Regions from separate parts of the Cobetia sp. BL01 genome, predicted to be linked through region 1. Evidence: predicted binding sites of a transcription regulator. Region 1 holds the regulator's gene; each other region holds the start of a gene.
What was found. The regulator sigma-54, encoded in region 1, starts transcription at its own class of promoters, with help from an activator protein. The targets are predictions, from matches to a motif close to TGGCACNNNNNTTGCTNT.
Positions count from the first base shown of each region.

Region 2: a site for sigma-54 is predicted at 2,013-2,030, ahead of glnT (type III glutamate--ammonia ligase). Genes of this name have one in related genera too.
Region 3: a site for sigma-54 is predicted at 1,955-1,972, ahead of glnL (nitrogen regulation protein NR(II)). Genes of this name have one in related genera too.
Region 4: a site for sigma-54 is predicted at 1,695-1,712, ahead of ACZYGA_RS06860 (DUF3305 domain-containing protein). Genes of this name have one in related genera too.

Region 1 covers NZ_JBVBEE010000002.1:487,961-491,039, forward strand. Annotated here, with positions in the region: gene lptB (LPS export ABC transporter ATP-binding protein) at 1-507, shown strand, start outside; gene ACZYGA_RS05835 (RNA polymerase factor sigma-54) at 862-2,310, shown strand; gene hpf (ribosome hibernation-promoting factor, HPF/YfiA family) at 2,910-3,079, shown strand, end outside.
Region 2 covers NZ_JBVBEE010000007.1:86,716-89,794, reverse strand. Annotated here, with positions in the region: gene ACZYGA_RS13050 (class II glutamine amidotransferase) at 1-546, opposite strand, end outside; gene glnT (type III glutamate--ammonia ligase) at 664-1,998, opposite strand; gene ACZYGA_RS13040 (hypothetical protein) at 2,102-2,455, shown strand; gene ACZYGA_RS13035 (aminomethyl transferase family protein) at 2,686-3,079, shown strand, end outside.
Region 3 covers NZ_JBVBEE010000005.1:40,961-44,039, forward strand. Annotated here, with positions in the region: gene ntrC (nitrogen regulation protein NR(I)) at 1-844, opposite strand, end outside; gene glnL (nitrogen regulation protein NR(II)) at 841-1,920, opposite strand; gene ACZYGA_RS10820 (DUF4124 domain-containing protein) at 2,234-2,875, opposite strand.
Region 4 covers NZ_JBVBEE010000003.1:118,160-121,238, reverse strand. Annotated here, with positions in the region: gene ACZYGA_RS06870 (helix-turn-helix transcriptional regulator) at 1-618, opposite strand, end outside; gene ACZYGA_RS06865 (formate dehydrogenase accessory sulfurtransferase FdhD) at 615-1,514, opposite strand; gene ACZYGA_RS06860 (DUF3305 domain-containing protein) at 1,849-2,421, shown strand; gene ACZYGA_RS06855 (DUF3306 domain-containing protein) at 2,418-3,079, shown strand, end outside.

The sequences.
Region 1 (3,079 bases):
CAGCGGGCTCGCGCCGGCATCGGCTATCTGCCCCAGGAAGCCTCGATCTTCCGCAAGCTCTCGGTATCCGACAACATCATGGCGATCCTCGAGACGCGCAAGGACCTGGATCGCAACGGACGCAAGGCACGCCTGGAGGAGCTGCTCAACGAGTTCAGCATCACGCATATTCGTGACAGTGCCGGCATGAGCCTTTCCGGCGGGGAGCGCCGCCGCGTGGAGATCGCTCGCGCACTGGCCACCGAGCCGGACTTCGTGCTGCTCGATGAGCCGTTTGCTGGCGTGGACCCCATCTCGGTGGGCGAGATCAAGAGCATCGTGCGCCAGCTGCGTGACCGCGGCATCGGGGTGCTCATCACCGATCACAACGTGCGCGAGACACTCGACATCTGCGATACCGCCTACATCGTGGGCGATGGCCAGATCATCGCGCATGGCGACGCCGACACCATCCTCGCCAACCAGCAAGTGCGTGATGTCTACCTGGGCCATGAGTTCAAGCTCTAGCCCGAGAGTGCCGTCAGCCTGGTAAGAGCCGTCAGCCTGGTAAGAGCCGTCAGCCTGACGAGAGCCGTCCGACCTCTTCTGCTCTCACCAGCACCCTCCAGCACCCGCCACTTCCTGCTTCACTGTCGGGGCCTCGTTCCCCGCCCCCTCACGCAAGCGCCTCGACATGCGCTTGCGTGATCTCCCCGTGAACCCTCCTGCTCTGCCACACCTCACTCGAATGCATGACGTCCATACCACCTTGGTGGCAACATGGCATGCAAGTTGCTTGAATATTCTCGACTGCCCCTTGTCAGTGCCCCGACCCACGGTATAGCGTAGATGCACGTTCCTTTGCCGTGAATGACAGACCCCATGAAACCCACCTTGCAGCTTCGACTCGGCACTTCCCTGACAATGACCCCGCAACTTCAGCAAGCGATCCAGCTGCTGCAGTTGTCGACGCTGGACCTGCGTCAGGAGATACAGCAGGCGCTTGAGTCAAACCCCATGCTGGAGCTTGACGAGGAATACGAGTCGCTGGATGTCGCGGAGACACAGGACAAGAGCGAGATCTCCACCTCCGAGACCAACAGCGAGATTCCTGAAGAATACCCTCTCGACAGTGACTGGTCGGACCTCTACCAGGATCACGCAGGCAGTCTGACCAGTTCCGGCAGCGGAAGCTCGAGCGAGGACGGGCCGGACTTCGATCGCAACACCAGTGTCGAAAGCCTGCAGGACCATCTGCGCTGGCAGCTGGCGATGACGGACCTCGATGCGCGTGAACGCCAGATGGCGGAGAGTCTGATCGATGCGGTGGATGGGGCCGGCTACCTGAGCATGAGCCTGGACGAACTGGTCGATGGTCTGCGAGGTCAGGGACTGCCCGGCCTCAAGGCGTCGGAACTCGAGCAGGTCCTGCTGCGCCTTCAGCAGTTCGATCCCACCGGTGTGTTCGCTCGAGACCTGCGGGAATGCCTGCTGCTGCAGCTGGCCCTGCTGCCGGACGATCTGCCGCTGCTGGCCCAGGCCCGCCGTCTGGTGCGGCAATTCCTCGAGGCACTGGGCAATGACGATCGCAAGCTGCTCAAGCGTCGCCTGAGCCTGGATGATGATGAACTGGATCACGTCATTCGTCTGGTACGGGCGCTCGACCCGCGCCCGGCGTCCGCCTGGGGTGAGCCTGCCAGTGATTACGTCATCCCGGACCTGCTGGTCCGTCATACGCGTCACGGCTGGCAGGTCGAGCTCAACCCGGAAGCGCTGCCCAAGCTGCGTATCCAGCCGGAATATGCCGCCCTCATCAAGCGGGCCGACAAGTCCGCGGACAACACCTTCCTCAAGGACAACCTTCAGGAAGCCCGCTGGCTGATGAAGAGCCTGTCCTCACGCAATGACACCCTGCTCAAGGTGGGCCGCGAGATCATGGCGCGCCAGATCGACTTCCTCGAGCAGGGGGAAGAAGGCATGAAGCCGCTGATCCTCGCCAACATCGCGGAAGTGGTCGAGATGCACGAATCCACCATCTCGCGGGTGACCACCCAGAAATATATCCACACCCCGAGAGGCGTGTTCGAACTCAAGTTCTTCTTCTCGAGTCAGGTGGGTGGCAGCGGCAACGGTGACGCGCATTCCAGCACCGCGATCCGCGCGCGCATTCGCAAGCTGATCTCGGAAGAACCGGCGCGCAAGCCATTGTCCGACTCACGCCTGGTGGATCTGCTGGCCAGTGATGGCATCGAGGTAGCGCGCCGGACGGTCGCCAAGTATCGCGAGGCCATGGGCATCCCCTCCTCCAGCGAGCGCAAGCGCTTGGCGTGAGTCTCGACAACGGATACCCGCAGGCCAGCGGGCTCCACACGTCGGAGCGCTGAAGCTCGCCCCCTTGCACCTGCCATCCTGGCATCATCTGCCAATCGGTCGTCTGAATACCGGTTGGCAATGCCTGTCCTTGCGACTGCGTGAGTGACTTCACGCCCCCAATTGCCTATTTTTCCAGCCACTTTTCTCCAGAGTGCTTTCTTTTTCCCTCACATCCCACGGACAGATAGCCAGGGGTCGCCACCGACTCCTGCCACACGAACGTCGACGTAAATGCTGACATTGGCCACAAACGGCCGGTTTCTCGAGCCCCATTCCGTCCGTGATGCGAGGCGATGCTCATGAAGAACCTGCTGATATCCCTCGCTGGGTTGAAGACAAGCCTTGCGCCACGATGCAGCGCAGCGTTGATCTTTGTTCAAAGCTTGGGCATTGTCGGGGTAGACGCTCGGTACACCGGCACCGCCGCTCTCGCCAGCAGATGATCGCCACGAGACCATGGCCGGAGTCAGAAAGTGGCCGCGCGTTCAATCAGGGTTTGCTCGCAGTCAAAAAGGGTTACAATTCAAAGGCAACCCGCTGGATAAAGGAGCGTGTCCATGCAAGTGAATATCACCGGGCATCATGTGGAACTCACCGATCCTCTCCGCGATTATGTCAACGAGAAGCTCGCTCGCCTCGAACGGCATTACGACAACATCACCAATGTTCAGGTGACACTGTCGATCGAGAAGGAACGCCAACAGGCTGCCTGCACCCTGCACGCCGC
Region 2 (3,079 bases), on a different contig from region 1:
GTTATGGTTGGACAGCGAGCCATTGTGGACCAGGCACAGATCACGCCCGGTGGAGAACGGGTGGCTGCCCTGCAGGGTCACGGCGCTTTCGGTCGCCATGCGGGTATGGCCGATGATGTGGCTGCCCTGCATGCCCTTGAGGCCATAGAGGCTGGCGATATGGGCCGGCAGGCCCACTGCCTTGAGGATCTCGATGCTCTGCCCCACGCTCAATACGCGAATCTGCGGGGCACTGTCGGCAAGCCAGCTACGCACGGCGCTCTCTTCCCCGGCGATCTTGAATACCGCGACACTGGCATTGCTGAACCAGTCCGCCACCGTGCCGACCTGCTCGTCCAGGCCCTTGGCGATCGCCTCCCAATCCTCATCGACACCATCGCTCTGCAGCGTCAGCTTGATGCCAGCGTCAAATTCGTCGCCATAGATGGCGAAGCCGGCGCTGTCCGGGCCGCGATCCGTCATCGCGATCAACATCGGCTCGAACAGCTCCCCCAGGCGCGATTCCAGCGCCGGGTTCTTGAGATAAAGCCCTACGATTCCACACATGGTGATGTCCTCTCACGGGCAGGAGGCGTCTCCTGCCTGGTGTCTTGAGCGTGGTGGTGACAGTGGCGACCCTCGTCTGACACGACCCGCGAGATCCGCGAGCGCCGCCGGATGAGATCAGAAGAATTCGGCGTAGCGCTGGACTTCCCAGGCACTGACCTGCGCGTTGTAATCCCGCCATTCCTCGCGCTTGAGGCGCATGAACTCGGCGCAGATCCCCTCGCCCAGGCTCTCGCGCAAAATGCTGTCCGCCTCGAGCGCATCGATGGCCAGGGCCAGATTCTGCGGCAGCGTCTCGATGCCTTTCTCGGCGCATTCGCTCGGGGTCAGCGAGTAGAGATTGATGTTGTGGGGCGTGCCCGGATCCAGCTTGCGTGCCACGCCATCCAGCCCCGCGGCGATGATGGCGGCGTGCACGAGATAGGGGTTGCAGCCGGCGTCCGGCAGGCGGAACTCGAGGCGACCATAGGGCACACGCACCATGGCCGAGCGGTTGTTGTCCCCGTAGGCGACGAAGACCGGCGCCCAGGTCGCGCCGCTGGTGCTGCCACCCCCGACCAGACGCTTGTAGGAATTGACGGTCGGCGCGGCAAAGGCACACAGCGCCGGGGCATGTGCCAGCAATCCGCCGAGGAAGTGGTACGCCAGCGGTGACAGGCCCATGCCCTGGGTGTCGGAGTCATCGCCGAAAAGGTTGCGGCCGGTGTCATCACACACGGACAGGTGGAAGTGCATGCCATTGCCCGGGCGGTCCGCCAGCGGCTTGGGCATGAAGGAGCACACCATGCCCAGGTCATTGGCGATCTCGCCGGCGGCCATGCGCACGAAGGTGAAGCGGTCTGCCGAGGTCAGCGCATCGCTGTAGGTGTAGTTGATCTCGAACTGGCCATTGGCGTCCTCGTGATCGATCTGATAGACGTCGAAGTCCACCGCCTGCAACGATTCGACCAGACGCTCGAGGAATTCACGCGAACGCGACAGGCCCTTGTAGTCGTAGCAGGGCTTGGCGAGGGTATCGCTCTCATCCACCGGCAACAGCTCACCCGCTTCCCCCCGGCGGAACAGTGAGAATTCCGGCTCCAGCCCAGTATTGAGCGTCCAGCCCTTCTCCTTCAGGCGCTCCAGCTGCTTGAGCAGTACCACACGGCTGTCGTTGGCGAACGGTTCCCCATTGACATAGCCATCACAGGCCATGCGCGCATAGCCCGGCTGCCACGGTACCAGGCACAGCGAGTCCAGATCGCCACGCGCCATGAAGTCCGGCCCCTCCGGCGACATGCCGAGACCACTGACGGCGAAGCCGGCAAAGCCCGCGCCCTTCTCGACCACATCCATCAGGCAATTGGCCGGCACGGACTTGGTCTTGGCAGCGCCATGAATATCCACGAACTGCGCCAGCAAGTAGCGAATATCGTGATCCTTGATGAACTGTTGCGCCTTTTCGGGTGACATCTGGGTTTCCTCTGAGAGCGGACCGGGTTCCATCTCCCTCGACACTGTCTGCCACCCCGGGAAACCTGACCCCTTGTGGTGACTCGCCACGTCAAGATAGCGGATGAAACGAGTTTTTGTGATTCCTGCTGGTCAACTTTATTTCCCCCAAAGAAAAGCATGCAGCATGCCATTTCGCCAGCTGCCACCCAGAACCTTTCATCAACCTCCTGTTTTGCATGGAAATTTATTTTCCGAACTTGTTTTACCCCACAGAAAACGCCAAGTGATCCTGATTAAATTCCTGCCCGTTTCTCGAAATAGGCATCATTTCGGTGCCCAAAGCTCCCCTCTTCGCACCAGCATGACGCAAAGCGCTGATATTCACGCCCGAATTCGTGCTGCCAATCGCCGTCTGACTCGCTCAAGGGTTGCCGTGGCCATGGCCTTTGACGGAATTGGCAAGCCCCTTGCTTAACCATGAAGAATGTTTCTTTCCTTTCAAGAATGGACGCTCATGCGATCAGGCAAGGCAAGCAGCAGGCACAAGCCCTTGTGAAGCGCCTGAAGAGGCGCCTGAAGAGGCGAAAGAACAACAACACCTCCTGCGGCGAATGCGCGTCTTGCGCGCCATCTTCGCCAGCACCAGCAGGACTACGGCACCACCCACTTACGCTAGGCAGCACGACTCACAGGAGAAAGGGACGCATGGCGAATTCATGGCGCATCTCGGCACTGGCCGAACAACACCGCAAGCTGGGCGCGGAGCTTGAAGACTGGAATGGCATGGGCACCGCCTGGAATTACGCCGTCTCGGACACGGCCGATGACCACGAGACCATCCGCACCCGCGCCGGTCTGATGGATGTCTCGGGACTCAAGAAGATCCACTGCAATGGCCCGCACGCCCAGGCCGTGCTGGATTACGTCACCACGCGGGACATGTCCAAGCTGTATCCGGGCAAATCGGTGTATGCCAGCGTCTTGAATGAGGCCGGCAAGTTCGTCGACGACTGCATCGTCTATTGCCTGGCGCCGAACTCCTACCTCGTGGTGCACGGTACGGGCACCGCGAATGAAATGCTGGCCAAGAGTGCCCTGG
Region 3 (3,079 bases), on a different contig from region 1:
GGTGGGTCGCGGCGATGATACGCACATCCACCTTGACCGGCGTGATGCCCCCCACGCGGTAGAACTCGCCATCCGCCAGCACCCGCAACAGGCGTGTCTGGGTTTCCGCCGGCATGTCGCCGATCTCGTCCAGGAACAGGGTGCCACCATCGGCCTGCTCGAAGCGTCCGCGACGCAGAGCGGTGGCACCGGTGAAGGCGCCCTTCTCGTGGCCGAAGAGCTCTGACTCCATCAGGTCCTTGGGGATCGCCGCCATGTTCAGCGCGATGAACGGCTTGGCCTTGCGGGGCGAATGCTGATGCAGCGCCTGGGCGACACGCTCCTTGCCGGTCCCGGATTCGCCGTTGATCAGTACGGTGATGTGCGACTGGGACAGGCGACCGATGGCCCGAAAGACCTCCTGCATCGCTGGCGCTTCCCCGATGATCTCCTTGGTCAATCCTTCCGGCACCACCGCGGGGGCCTTGGATTCCCGCGCGTGCGCCACGGCGCGCCGCACCAGCGCCAGCGCCTCATCGACATCGAAGGGCTTGGGCAGATACTCGAAGGCACCGCCCTGATAGGAGGCCACGGCACTGTCGAGGTCGGAATGGGCCGTCATCACGATCACCGGCAGGTCCGGATAACGCTCGCGGACTCGTGCCATCAGATCGAGGCCATCGATACCGGGCATGCGGATGTCGGTGATCAGCACATCCGGGCACTGGCGCATGATGCTGGCTTCTGCCTGATCCGGGCGCTCGAAGCTTTCCACCTCGAGGTCAGGCTGGGCCAGAGCGCGCTCCAGTACCCAGCGGATGGCGCGGTCATCATCGACGATACAGACGCGTGCAGTCTCGCTCATGAGGGATCTCCAGAAGTGCCGGCAAGCGGGATTAATAGTCGGAATTCGGTATGGCCGGGGCGCGAGTCACACTCGATCAACCCCTGATGCTGGTGCAGGATGCCCTGGGCGATGGAAAGCCCGAGCCCTGAGCCTTCGGCGCGCCCCGAGACCATCGGGTAGAACAGCGTCTCGCGCAGCGCCTCGGGGATGCCCGGGCCGTTGTCGCTGATCGCCAGCTCGCAGACCAGACGATGGCGCTCATGACCCAGCGTAAACTGCCGCCGGGCCCGCGTGCGCAGGGTGATCTCCCAGGGCGCCTCATTGTCATCGGCTGATTCGGGCTGCGGCTGCTCGTTGAGGGCCTGGGTCGCGTTGCGCGCGATGTTGAGCACCGCCTGGATCAACTGGCCTTCATCGCCGATGACTTCAGGAAGGCTCGGGTCATAGTCGGCCGTCAGCTTGATGTGATGCCCTTCCGCCGCCAGCAGGGAGCGCACCCGCTCGGTCACCGAGTGGATATTGACCGGCGACTGCAGCGGTGGCCGATTCGGCCCCAGCATGCGATCGACCAGATCGCGCAGGCGATCCACCTCCTCGATGATGATGCGCGTGAACTCCACCATCTGCGGCTCCGGCAGATCGCGCTCCAGCAACTGGGCCGCGCCCCGGATACCGCCAAGCGGGTTCTTCACTTCATGCGCCAGCCCGCGTGTCAGCACCTTGACGGCTTCCTGCCGAGCGATCAGCGCCTCCTCGCGGGAGATCTGCATCAGACGATCACGCGGCTCGATTTCCACCAGCAGCTCATTGGCGCTGACCGGGGTCGCGGTGAAGTCCACCGTCAGCGGCTCGTTGGCCGCATTGACGATCTCGGCCTCACGCTGGGTATAGGGATGCTGTTCTTCCAGCGCCTTGCGCAGCACCTTAATGGGCTCTTCATCCAGCCCGGTCAGATGTTCAGGGGAGCTGCCCTTGACGCGCACCAGGCTGACCGCCAATAGCGTCTCGGCCGCCGGGTTCAGCCATACCACGCGCAGCTGTGCATCCAGCACCACCACGGCAGTATTCAGGTGTTCGAGCAGTCGTTGATGCATGCCTTTATCCGCCATTCGCAGTACGTCTCCCTGTTCTGCAATAACCGCGCCAGTCTGGTGCAAATGCCGCGTGCATGGCACCCGCGCCGATGCACCTCTTTCGGGCGTCGATTTGAAGCACCATTATGGTGCACCAAAGGATCGCACTGCCAACCCGATGCAGCAGACCTGCTCATCAGCGGGCGTGCTGCTGCATCGCGGGCGATACCGTTGCCAGACCTGGCGACAAAAAAGGCCACCCGAAGGTGGCCTGATGACCTGGCGCGCGAGTCACGTGTCGTTCGCAAGCCAGGAGGGCTGTCACCCCCGTCTCTCAGCCACCCCCGGCATTGGCCGGGTTGTTGGGATTGCGCGGGAGATTGACGCTGGCGCGTTGCACGTAGACCACTCGGGGCTCGGTGGTCTGGCGCACTCGTCCGGAGGCATCCAGCAGCTCCGCCTGGATGACATGCTTGCCACGCTCGAGCCCCGGCACCATGAAGACACTGCTGTTCATGGCCGATTGCGACGGCGCGCCATCCACGGTCACGCGTACCTTATGCTCGGGACGCAGCTGCGGCTCGATGGCCAGGCGCACCGCCAGGTTGCCGGCCTGCCCCGTGGGCAGCGTCTCTTCATTGCTCGGGCTCTGGATGAAGAAGCGGGTATAGCCACGGAAGCTGACATCCACGGCAGGCGCGGAGGGTCGGCTACGGGAAGCGGTCTCGGACGGGGAAGATGACACGCCACGCGAAGCAGGCGCGCGCGAGGGAGCAGACTCGGTGGAAGGCACCACACTTAGCGGCGTCAGCTTGACCTTGCTGCCGCCCGCCGGCTGATCACTGAACACCACGTTGCCGTTGGCATCCACGTGCCGGTAGACCTGAGCCGCCTCGAGCTCCGCCGAGACGCTGCCCAGGGCCAGCACCGCTGACAGGCAGAGGCCGAGCGTCGTCATGCCGGGCAGGCGAGCCATCCGCCGCATTCCCTTGACCGGCAAGGACCTGCTGTCACCCACTGAACCGATGCCACGCGAAGAAGAAGTGAAGGGCCACATCCGGGAATTCCTGAAGAAGTCATGGGAAGCCAGAAGCGCGCATCCGCTCCTGCCAGTCGTGTCACTCACTCGAACGCTACCAGCGTGCCAGAAGTGACATATCCTGCTGCCAAGTTACAAAGC
Region 4 (3,079 bases), on a different contig from region 1:
ATGGCCGGACAGCCACTCCTGCAGGAAGCGCTGCGAACCGGCCCCCTCCTGACGCACTACCCAGCGCCGTTGAGACCCGAACAGGCCGCCGGGATTGATCGGCAGGTGGCGATCTTCCTGACGAATGATCAGCCCCTGGGTGCGCCGAGCCAGCCGGACCAATACCCACTGACGATAACCATCGTGCCCGCGGATCAAGGCCGGATGGCGAAGCGATGCTTCCTCGGCACGCCCCCAGTGGATGGCACAGACATCGGCTCGCCCCTGACTCAACAGATCCAGCCCCAGGCGTGTCCCGGTGACACTCATGCCATAGAAGGCACTGCCATCGTGCTGCTGGTTGAGTCGCATCGTCAGCGCTGCCAGCAAGGGGTCATCGCTACCGGTGATCATCAAGCGATCCGCCAGCACCCCATGATGGCTGGACTCCAGAATCCATTGCTCGACCAGGCGCCGCGGGAAAAGCCATTTGCCGGTGACCTTGGTGGCCGGCATGGTGCCCTCACTGGCCAGCTGATAGATCTTCTTTTCATTGAGGTGCAACAGTCGTGCGACCTCATGGACCGTCAGAAAGGGGTTGTCATGCATCGTCGCATCCCCGGAAACAGGCTGATTCATTGCTCGCCTCCAGAGCGAGACTTGCCGGCTTCACGAAGTTGATCACCGGCACGCAGCGGAGGGGTGGCGTCCAGTATCATCCGACCGGCAGGGTCCACCACCTGGAAGTGGCTGCCCTTGGCACGTGCGATCAACAGCACCCCGAAGCGGCTGGCCAGCTCAACGCCCTTCTGGGTCACCCCGGAGCGTGAGACCAGCACCGAAATGCCCGCCTGCGCCACCTTGAGCACCATCTCCGAGGTCAGACGCCCCGTGGTATAGAAGATATTGGCACCCCGGTAATCCGTCTCGTCCTCGCGCACAGGTGAAAGCCAGTTCAGGCCTGCCAGGGTATCGACGGCATTGTGGCGACCGACATCCTCGATGAATGCCAGCACCTCATCATCCCGACACAGCGCACAGCCATGTACCGCCCCCGCCTTGCGGTAGGTGGCATTGTGGGCCGCGAGAGATGCCAGCAGCTGATACAGCACACTCTGCTGAAAGGGGCGATCATCAAGCGCCTCCAGCGTCTGACGCTCCAGCAGATTGCCAAAGACGGTTCCCTGGCCGCAGCCGGTGGTGACGGTACGCTTGCTCAGTCGCTGCTCGATATCCTCCGGTAGATGGCGCGTCACCACCGAGGCGCTTTCCACCTCCCAGTCCACTTGCAGCGCCTCCAGGTCTTCGATATCTCCCAACAGGCCCTGATTGCGCAGATAGCCCGCCACCAGCGCCTCAGGCTCGGCCCCCAGCGTCATCAGAGTGACGATCTCACGCTTGTTGAGGTAGATCGTCAGCGCGCGCTCGGCGGCGATCGACTGCGTCTGGCGCTGGCCTCGCTCATCCATCACGACGATATCCAGCGTGGTGGGCAATCGAGCATTGCTGATGACCGGAGGCATGGAGGTTTTCATGGCGTCGGGGTCTCCCTCTTCGAGCCGAATTGATGCCGGAGGGTGCCGCCACACGGCGAACCTGCCATGCAGGTTGCGGCATGCGTCGTCACCCAGCGCTCAAAGAATACCAGTCAGGCCGAGAGGCTGTCCTGATCCGGCAGCCATTGCGATCTCGCGTCATGCAATTCTCGACGCATGCGGCACGCTTCTTGCTAAAACCGGTAGAGCGTCGCATGTTCGTGAACGTACGAGCCACGACGCTGATGCAGACTCGCCTTGGACCCGATACGCCGCCGACCTCGCCTCAGGTCACCCCCTGAACAACCTCCAGAACGCCCTCAAGAGATACGCCATGACCCAGCCACCCGACCCGTTGATGGACACGGCACTCGACGCCTCACGCGAGTCATCACGACCTGACGACACTCGCTGGCTGACCGTGACACTGGCCCCCTCGCAGCAGACTCTCGGCCGCTTCACTCTCGACACCTGGGTGATTTCCCGGATCGCGCCCGCGGATCACGGCGAGACCACGCCCCGGACGCCTGAACAGGCGGCGCAACCGGAGCCTCAACGCACTCTGCCCCTGCAGCTGCATCTCACCGAGCGCACCGACTATCGTTACAACCTGCGTTGCGAACAGCCGCGCCTGTTCGTCTTGTGTGAAGAGCGTGAAGCGGATGGCATGCAGCCAAGGGTCGTCACCGCCTGCCAGGAAGTGGCCTCGCATTGGCTGGATGGCGACCAGCTGGTACTGGATACCCCGATGCCTCCTGCCCTGATGGTCTGGCTGGAGGGCTATCTCGCCCGGCATGGTGAGCGCATCGACGAAGGCAAGAAGAAGAAGCGCAAGGGGGCGGGGCGCGCCAGTCAGACCGACACCGTGCGCCCGGACGCTGATGCTGCCAACAAGGAAGGGCCATGAGTCACTCCGACGACCGCGACAATACCTCGCAAGGCCTGTTGTCCCGCTGGTCACGCCGCAAGCAGCGCGCCGAAGCCTCACGGACGACCACGGACTCCCCCGATGCCGCCGCCGCTGGACTGGCGACGGTCGCTCGGCCCTCCACGGCCAATGACACCGCACCCACTGAGACCGCACCCACGGAAACAGAGGCCTGCGAGGCATCGGACGAGCCGGGCCATGCTCTGCACAGTGAGCGGCATGGCGAAGCGTCCGCTGAAGGCGGCAGTGAGACGACCGACGCCGAGGCCCTTGCACAGGAGGCAGATGAGCCCCCTCCCGTCGTGGAGCTGCCAGACCCCGACACCCTGCTGCCGGATGCGGATATCAGTGCCTACATGCAGGCAGGAGTGGACCCGGCGCTGCGACAACGCGCCCTGCGTCGCATCTTCATGGGAGGCGAGCACTCCCTGCGCGATGGCCTGGACGATTACGATCAGGATTTCTCCCAGATGCGTCCGCTCGCCGCAGGTGTGGCCGAGACACTGAGACGTTGGACCCGCGATGTCGAAGAGGGACTCGAGAAGCTGGAAGATGACGAGGCTGAGTGCGTAGCCACCAGCCACGGCTCGGAAGATCAGCCTCAAGATGAGGCGCCGGAGGCTGCACCCTCAACGGA